2 regions of the Yersinia enterocolitica subsp. enterocolitica genome follow, and region 1 is predicted to be linked to the other one. Evidence: predicted binding sites of a transcription regulator. Region 1 holds the regulator's gene; the other holds the start of a gene.

Region 1 (4,688 bases):
TTCAATAGGATCGATAGCATCCCGCCATTGCGGCACATTGGTATTCAGATAGGTGGTCAACGGTATCGGCTCACCAAAGTTGACGTAGCCTTGACCGAGATTACGCAGCTTGCGCAAACCCCGCAACATCTGCAACAGGCTCTCTTTCTCTTTAGTCGCACCACGTAGTTCTTTGGCGTAAGTACCCACTTCCATCACATGCTCATAGCCGATGTAAATCGGCACCAAGGTGATTGGGCGTGAACCGCCGCGCAGCATAGCCTGTATGGTCATCGACAATGTGCCGGTTTTTGGCTCCAGCAGACGACCGGTACGTGAGCGCCCACCTTCAACAAAGTATTCCACTGAGTAGCCACGGGTGAATAACTCACCCAGGTATTCACGGAACACGGTGGAATAGAGCTTGTTGCCTTTAAAGGTACGGCGGATAAAGAACGCACCTAAGCGGCGGAAGATCGGGCCAGCAGGCCAGAAATTAAGGTTAATACCAGCAGCAATATGCGGCGGCACCAGCCCCTGGTGATAAAGGACATAGGAGAGCAGCAGGTAATCCATGTGGCTGCGGTGGCAAGGTACATAGACGATTTCATGACCATCTTGCGCCAACTGCCGTACACGTTCTGCATTATGGACGTTAATCCCTTGATACAAGCGGTTCCACGTCCAGCTCAAAACCCTATCCGACAGACGCACCGCTTCATAAGAGAAGTCGGCAGCAATTTCTTCCATCAGCGTTATGGCGTTTTGCTGTGCTTTCTCATGGGAGATTTTCTTGGTGCGAGCTTCATCGGCAACCGCTTTTTCAATCGCCTTGGAGGTTAACAGCTTCTTGAACAGGTCTTGACGTGCCGGTAGGCTCGGGCCAACCGCAGCCAAACGCTGACGCGAGAAGTGCATCCGCGCTACGCGTGCCAATTTATGGGCAATCGTTTTATCTGTACCATGCTCACTGGCCATCCGGCGTAGTGAAACCGTGGTGGAGAAACGCACAAAGCTATCGCGACCCAGCCACAATACTGCAAAGAATTTCTGCACGCCGTTCAGTACGCGCAGATGTGGCGTACCGTGGCCTTCGCGCCCTGGAGAGCGGCCAAACATCACCGACACCGGCAGCATTTGAATATCCAGCTCCGGGTTGTTGCGATGCAGATCGAGATAATCGTGGAATATTTTTACCGATTCCTGCTTCGGGGCGTAGTAGCGAAACACCCTTGGGCCGTTATCGATAAAGACATGGCTGGGAAGTTGCACGCCATCGATTTCCAATGGAATCAATGGGTCGGGCAAATCCTGTGCCTGACACTGCGCTCGCAAAGTCAGTAAATCAGCCTTAGAATTGTAAGGCAAAACGTACAGAATAGGACGAGACGGGTCTAACCCTAACTCAGTCACAGGATCTGCCGGAATAACCTTGCTCTTTACCAACAGTTTAAGTGGTAAATTCAATAACTTATAATATATTTTACGCCAACCTGACATAACTACATGAAGCCTCTTGTTAGCAATTCGTCGCAAGGATACCAGAAACTGGTTTTGAGATCTGTGGTGATGAGACAACAGAAAGCGGCAAAAATCATCATTAACTTAAGATAAAGGCAATAAAAATGGCAAATCAGTCAACAGGATTAACCCGAATCTATAAAGCCGCTGGTTATTCTGTGAAAGGTTTAACCGCAGCCTGGAAAAATGAAGCCGCGTTTCGTCAGGAAGCAGTGGCTGCCATACTCGCTATCATACTGGCCTTCTGGCTGGATGTAGATGCCACAGCACGCATTTTATTGGTTGCGAGTGTGGTGTTAGTCATCATTGTTGAAGTCATCAATAGTGCTATTGAAGCGGTGGTGGACCGCATCGGCAGCGAACTCCACGAACTATCAGGTCGGGCCAAAGATATGGGATCTGCTGCCGTGTTTCTGGCCATTTTGTTGGCGCTATTTATATGGGTAACCGTGCTCTGGCAACATGTCGGCTAAGAATGAGATAAACATCGCTGTGGATGTAAACAGTGATTAATCCCTGTTTTTATTCACTCTTTGGTTCCCAATACCCGCTTACCTGTATATACTCACAGCAAGACTGTATAAACAAACAGGGGGCGGAATGAAAGCACTTACTACCAGACAGCAAGAGGTTTATGACCTTGTGCGCGATCACCTAGCGCAAACAGGTATGCCACCGACCCGTGCCGAAATTGCGCAGCGTCTGGGGTTTCGCTCTCCTAACGCCGCTGAAGAGCATTTAAAAGCACTGGCCCGTAAGGGCGTTATCGAGATTGTCTCCGGCGCTTCTCGCGGTATCCGTCTATTGATGGAAGAAGAAGATGGTTTACCACTGATTGGTCGGGTTGCCGCAGGGGAGCCACTGTTAGCGCAGCAGCATATTGAGGGGCACTATAAAGTTGATCCCTCCATGTTTAAGCCGAGTGCGGATTTCCTGTTGCGGGTAAATGGAATGTCGATGAGAGATATCGGTATTCTGGACGGCGACTTACTGGCAGTACATAAAACTCAAGATGTGCGTAATGGGCAAGTAGTTGTTGCGCGTATTGATGATGAAGTAACGGTAAAACGCTTGAAAAAACAAGGTAATATCGTACAACTTCTGCCAGAAAATAGTGAGTTTCAGCCGATTGTAGTCGATCTGCGTGAACAAAGTTTCACTATTGAAGGTCTGGCCGTTGGTGTCATCCGTAATGGCGACTGGATCTGATTTTCGCGTTTATCTATATACCCTTCATTAAGAAGGGTATATAAAGAATTTTACTCCTTTCATATTTAATTCAATCTAGTTTGAGAACATTCCGATAATAAGTTATTACTTGCTGTTTTAACTGAATATTACGAGGTTTTCCTTTCTGTTTATTTCTCAAGTTGCAGTCATTAATACTAATCTGACTTTAATTATCAGTATCCTCTGCTATAGTTATTCATACGGTAAGCGAAGCAACAAGTTATTATATTTTAAATTATTTACCGTGTTGAATTAAATAAACTGACTAATCCCAAGGTAACGGAGATATTATGAATAAAGATCAAGCCGACGGTAACTGGAAGCAGTTTAAAGGTAAAGTGAAAGAGAAATGGGGCAAGCTGACCGATGATGACCTGACAGTCATTGAAGGCAAGCGTGACCAGCTGGTAGGGAAAATCCAGGAGAAATACGGCTATCAGAAAGAGCAAGCCGAGAAAGAAGTGAAGGCCTGGGAAGATCACAGCAAATATCGCTGGTAGCAGCGTTAAACGGAATTAAACTGATATCGATATAAATATATCTGGCCTTTAGTTTTATAGAATAATCATATTATTCAATAACCATTCTTTTTTTATATTTTTTAAAATTCAAATGAGTGGTGACTTTAATAATTAATAATATTCTATAGGTATTCTATTTATATCGAGTTGACACAAGGAGGTGTCTTGTTTTACTTAAAGCCCATCCATATTTTCTACGGTTCTAATTCAGCTCATATTTATCCTGCCGCCTATCTGACGACAGTCTACTTTTACCACGAGATACTATTTCTTCTTTGTCACAATAGAATGGTCGTGATCACAATGATCATGGCTTTCGCATGCTTCAACTTCCCCACATTCCGCACATAAACCATGAGCTTCAACCACAGTATGGCGCAGGGTAAAGCCCGATTGTTTGGCCAGTTGCGCCAGAGATTCTTCGATACCAACAGTTGTCCGTTCAGTCACTATCTTGCAGCGATCGCAGATAAATAATGCCGAAGTATGAGTTGGCTCTTCAAAATGATGGCACAACACATAGCTGTTTGCTGATTCAACACGGTGAATAAACCCCTGCTCAAGCAAGAAATCCAATGCACGATAGACTGTTGGCGGTTTAGCTTGTGGTTCAGAAACACGCAGTAAATCCAACAGATCATAAGCACTGATCGCACCAGGTTGTTGCGCCATCAAACGCAAGACTTCAAGACGTTGCGGTGTCAGCCGGACGTTTCGTTGTTGGCACAGGCTTTCAGCCTGAGCAAGCAGCTTTTCCTGATTGATAGGGTTCATCATGTACATCCCGCAGCATTTGAATGGTATCGATTTTATCATATTTACAGCTAATCGCCGATAGATGAAAAAAATGGGATGTCGTGGAGTGTCACAACTTTAGCAAGTTGCAGCAGCTAGCCGCGGATTGCCATATGTTGAGCTACAACTATCACTCAGGCCGCCATCGTAAAGTTCTATGGTATAATCACAAATTCCTTCCCATTGTTTGGTTTGCTCAATGAGTAATATCAATGGGTAATTGATGCAGCCATAACCGATGAAACTACAGTAAATGTACCAAGCTCAGACTTTTTCCAGCACTCAGGCCGATAAGCCACATTACCCCCTGCAACGTTTCTCCGTCGCGCCGATGCTCGATGGGACGTACTAACAATAAATATCAGTAAGTTACAAATTCACGGGGTGCTATTGGGGTGCTGGTGGTCTAAGTTTTTCAACACCATCAATATTATTTGATCCGCGCCAACTCTGTTTTTGCTTCCCCGCGCCGCTTATCAATAAAGTCCGCTAAATCGTTAACGTGCACCATTCTGGGAGCCTTTTGTGAGTCACCGATACGGAAGGTGGGAACCGGCAGATCACCAGCGCCAGCTTTCTTATCTGCTGTTGCAGGCTTCATACCGAAATACCGCTCAGCAATATCGGACAGCGGGATCGTTG
Region 2 (4,688 bases), 1.5 Mb from region 1:
GAAAAAGGTCTGCATGCCGAGCGTGATAAGGTCGGTAATATCCTGTTGCGTAAGCCTGCTACTAAGGGGATGGAGAACCGCAAGCCCGTGGCCCTGCAAGCCCATCTGGATATGGTTCCGCAGAAGAATAATGATACGGTGCATGACTTTACCAAAGATCCTATTCAGCCTTATATCGACGGTGAATGGGTTAAAGCCCGTGGCACTACATTAGGGGCTGATAATGGCATTGGTATGGCCTCTGCGCTGGCGGTACTGTCTGACGATAGCGTCGAGCATGGCCCGTTGGAAGTGCTGCTGACCATGACCGAAGAAGCCGGCATGGATGGCGCATTTGGTCTGCAACCTAACTGGTTACAAGCCGATATTTTAATTAATACCGACTCCGAGCAGGAAGGCGAAATCTATATGGGTTGCGCTGGTGGTATTGATTTCATCACCACTCTGGCCCTGAAGCGCGAAGCAGTCCCTGCGGGTTATCAGACGCTGAAACTGACAATTAAGGGTTTGAAAGGTGGTCACTCAGGGGCTGATATCCATTTAGGACTCGGCAATGCCAATAAACTGCTGGCTCGTTTCCTGTTCGATCATGCCAAAGAGTTAGACCTGCGGGTACTGGATTTGAATGGCGGCACCCTGCGTAATGCCATCCCACGTGAAGGTTCTGTGACTCTGGCAATTGCTGCAGACAAAGTCGATCAGCTGAAAAGCCTGAGCCAAGAGTACCTGGCCACCTTGAAAAATGAGCTGGCCGCAGTTGAAAAAAATCTGACTGTACTGCTTGAACCAACATCTATTGATGCCAAAGCGCTGACCAAAGAGACGCAGCAGCACCTGATCGCTTTATTGAATGCCACACCAAACGGTGTCATTCGTATGAGTGATGCGGTGAAAGGCGTGGTTGAAACCTCACTGAATGTGGGTGTGGTTACCATGAATGAAAACGAAGCAGAAATCATTTGCCTGATTCGTTCCCTGATCGACAGCGGTAAAGATTACGTCGTCGGTATGCTGACAGCTATTGGTCAGTTGGCTGGCGCTAAAACTGCACCAAAAGGCGGCTACCCTGGCTGGCAGCCAGATCCAAGCTCACCGGTGATGGCGTTGGTGCGGGAAACCTACCAAAAGCTGTTTAACAAAACACCTAATATCATGGTGATTCATGCCGGTCTGGAATGTGGTTTGTTCAAGAAACCTTATCCAGATATGGATATGGTGTCGATTGGGCCAACCATGACTGGGCCACATTCACCGGATGAACAAGTTCATATCGAAAGCGTGGGTCAATATTGGCAATTGCTGACGGCGTTGCTGAAAGCGATTCCTGAGCGCGCATAAGCTGAACTAGCTAACTTTCAATACCAATAATGGCGGGCCTAATGGTTCGCCTTTTTTCATACTATTTTCAGCGCTATTCCCAACTCAGCAACAATTGCCGCTCAAGTTGTGGATCGAGCAACGTGACATGCAACCCGACCAGTCGAACCCCACGCCCTGCGCGCCGCTCATTCCATGCTGTCCGTGCCACTTGTAATAAATCGGCTTTATTCAGCTGTGGCCAAACATGTTCTTGTGTCGTTTGCTGAAAATCATGAAATTTGAGTTTCACCCCTTGCCGGGCAATGTGCAGATCTGGCCTGACTTTGCGAAGGCGAGTCTCCAGCTCAATATAAAGCTTTTCAATCAATGACTCACAGCTTTCCCAATCATGAATATCTTCGGCTAGCGTTTGCTCGACTCCAACTGATTTACGTAAACGATCAGGAGAAACTTCACGTTCATCAATGCCGTGGCTGCGCTCCCACAACACATGACCAAACTTACCAAAACGCTTTAATAATTCTGCCTGCGAATAGTTTTGTACATCACTACAGGTTATCAGCCCCAGCTCTTGTAAACGTTTTGCGGTCACTTTACCCACCCCGGGGATTTTACTTAGCGGTAAGTCGCGCAAGAAAGGCAATACCTGATCCGGGGTTATCACATACTGACCATTGGGTTTATTTAAATCAGACGCGATCTTGGCTAAAAACTTGATAGGGGCAATACCGGCAGAAGCCGTTAAATTAAGCTCCATCGCAATGGCTTGGCGGATTTCTTGTGCTATTAATGTGGCAGAACCACTGCATGCCTGACAATCAGAGACATCCAGATAGGCTTCATCCAGCGAAAGTGGCTCAATTAATGGGGTATAGCGCGCAAAAATCTCACGAATATGCTGCGAAGCTTCTTTATACGCCGCCATTCGGCCGGGGATCACTTTCAGTTGCGGGCAAAGTTTCAATGCCATCGCGGTGGGCATCGCACTGCGAACCCCATAACGGCGGGCGGGATAATTGGCGGTGCTAATAACACCGCGTCGGTCACGGCTACCGCCAATCGCAATAGGAATATCACGCAAGCTGGGATCGTCACGCATTTCGACTGCCGCGAAGAAGCAATCCATATCGACATGAATAATTTTTCGCATGTTTATTCCCCCGACCAAACCACTGTATAAGAATACAGTTAAATCGGAAAAATTCAAGATTATCCTAAATCCTCATCACACCAATGGTATGACGGCGAAAAACTAGGTAGGAAGGAGCGCAACCACTTCAATTTCCAAGGCCAGATCATGATGCAAAACTGGCACCGGTACTATGCAGCGAGCCGGTTTATGTGGCCCCAGCCAATCAGCATATAGCGCATTGAAATGTGACCATAGTGCGATATCACACAAATAAACGCGCACCTGAACCAGATTATTTACAGTACAATGACAATCCGCGAGTATCCCCTCAATATTGGTAAATACCTGCTTAACCTGAATATCGAAAGGTTGATTTGATAAGGCCATCCCCTGTGGCGTGACAGGCAATTGACCGGAGAGATAGATCATCCCCCCGGCACAGACAGCATGGCTATAATGGCCCGCCGGCGGCAGGCCTGATGTTGAATTTATCAAGATAGGCTGAGACATCATCAAAGCTTATCAATAAAGTGGGCCAAACGCGCTAAATCGACATTACCGCCCGAAATAATGACCCCAACGCGTTTACCGCGCAGATCCAACTGGTCACCAAAAGCCACCGCAGCCCCTAAACAGCCGGTGGGCTCAACCACAATCTTCATTCGACTGGTGAAAAATTTCATCGCAGAAATTAGCTGATCATCAGTCGCAGTCAGAATATTATCAACTCGCTCCTGAATGACCGGGAAAGTGTAGTGACCCAAAGCCGCTGTTTGTGCACCGTCCGCAATGGTCACTGGCGTTTCAATCTTAACAATTTTTCCACTGCGGAAACTCTGTTGCCCATCATTACCCGCGGCAGGTTCCACCCCAATCACCTGACAATTGGGGTAAAGCGCTTTGGCGACTGTGGCACAACCAGACAACAGCCCCCCGCCCCCAAGTGGTACCAGCAGCACATCCAACTCACCCACTTCTTCAAATAATTCTTTCGCCGCTGTCCCCTGGCCGGCCATCACATCCGGATAATCGTATGGCGGGATTAAGGTTAGCCCCTGTTTCTGTGCCAGTTTATTGCTAATAGCTTCGCGATCTTCAAGGTAGCGGTCATACAGCACCACTTCGCCGCCATAGCCACGGGTCGCCGCAATTTTGACCGCTGGAGAATCTTTAGGCATGACAATAACAGCGCGAATCCCTAATTTACGAGCCGACAAAGCAATAGCTTGTGCATGATTACCCGACGAGAAAGCAATAACCCCTTTTGCTTGCTGTTGCGGCGATAATTTCACCAGCGCGTTATAGGCCCCTCGAAATTTGAATGCCCCCATATGCTGGAAATTTTCGCATTTAAAAAACAGCTGCGCGCCGGTCTGCTCATTGGCAGTGGATGAGGTCAAAACCGGAGTCTTGAGCGCAACCCCAGTAATCCGCTGATGTGCTTGAACAATATCGTCGTAACAGATTGCTAATGGGGCCATCTTCAGTTTCCTTCAGTAGGGAGATAGGTATAGACAGTCGAGCGGGCGACACCCAGATTATTAGCAACCACGGTCTGGGCATTTTTCAAATCCATCAAACCGGCCTGTGCCAATTGACGGACAATTTCACGCCGCTGTGCCGGATTCAGTGCGCGTGGCGTGGTATTGTGCGCCGCTGCAAATTGTTCCAACTGAGTCCGTAACATCTCAAGGCGAGGTGATGCCAAAGACTCTTGAATTTCGGTGGGCATAGTTTGTGTCAGCTGTGACAAGCTGGCACTAACGGCAGAAAACAGGGAGATGTCCATATTCAGACAGAGAGCCCCGATAAACTCTCCTTTGCTATTTTTCAGGCCAATTGATGTGCTTTTTGCCGGACGGCCATCAGGAAATTGGTTCGGATAGTTAAGGATGACCTCAGGGAAGTTAGGATCAGCAATACGGCTCAAGCCCAGTTCAGTCGCTGGTTCGCCGACTTCCCGACCGGATAAGTTGTTTGAAATCGCCGCAATAGCATGTTCAGGCTGAGTCAGGTCGTGCAAGACAAATTCCACTAAGGGTGCAAATGTTTTGCCCAGTGCTTCAACGATTTTTTTGCTCTCCCGCAACAGGAGTTGATCTTCTGTTAGTTTCATAATTGAAGTATTGTCACTTTATGACATTTTGTCAAATTGATTGTATACACATGACATCTCAATAAAAAAGCTGCGCACGGCAGCTTTTTATCATTGAATTCTGATAGTCAGTGTTACTTA

What was found. The regulator LexA, encoded in region 1, represses DNA repair genes until DNA is damaged. The targets are predictions, from matches to a motif close to TNCTGTATGTACATACAGNA.
Region 2: the regulator LexA is predicted to act here: its motif matches at 2,491-2,510, upstream of dinB (DNA polymerase IV).

The regions. Positions count from the first base shown of each region.
Region 1 covers NZ_LR590469.1:2,915,680-2,920,367, reverse strand. The annotation lists gene plsB (glycerol-3-phosphate 1-O-acyltransferase PlsB) at 1-1,479, opposite strand, end outside; gene FGL26_RS13980 (diacylglycerol kinase) at 1,605-1,973, shown strand; gene lexA (transcriptional repressor LexA) at 2,101-2,709, shown strand; gene FGL26_RS13970 (CsbD family protein) at 3,021-3,230, shown strand; gene zur (zinc uptake transcriptional repressor Zur) at 3,516-4,025, opposite strand; gene FGL26_RS13960 (pyocin activator PrtN family protein) at 4,477-4,688, opposite strand, start outside.
Region 2 covers NZ_LR590469.1:4,393,834-4,398,521, reverse strand. The annotation lists gene pepD (beta-Ala-His dipeptidase) at 1-1,338, shown strand, start outside; gene dinB (DNA polymerase IV) at 1,412-2,470, opposite strand; gene FGL26_RS20655 (RidA family protein) at 2,573-2,965, opposite strand; gene FGL26_RS20650 (threo-3-hydroxy-L-aspartate ammonia-lyase) at 2,965-3,933, opposite strand; gene FGL26_RS20645 (helix-turn-helix transcriptional regulator) at 3,936-4,568, opposite strand; gene ddlA (D-alanine--D-alanine ligase) at 4,682-4,688, opposite strand, start outside.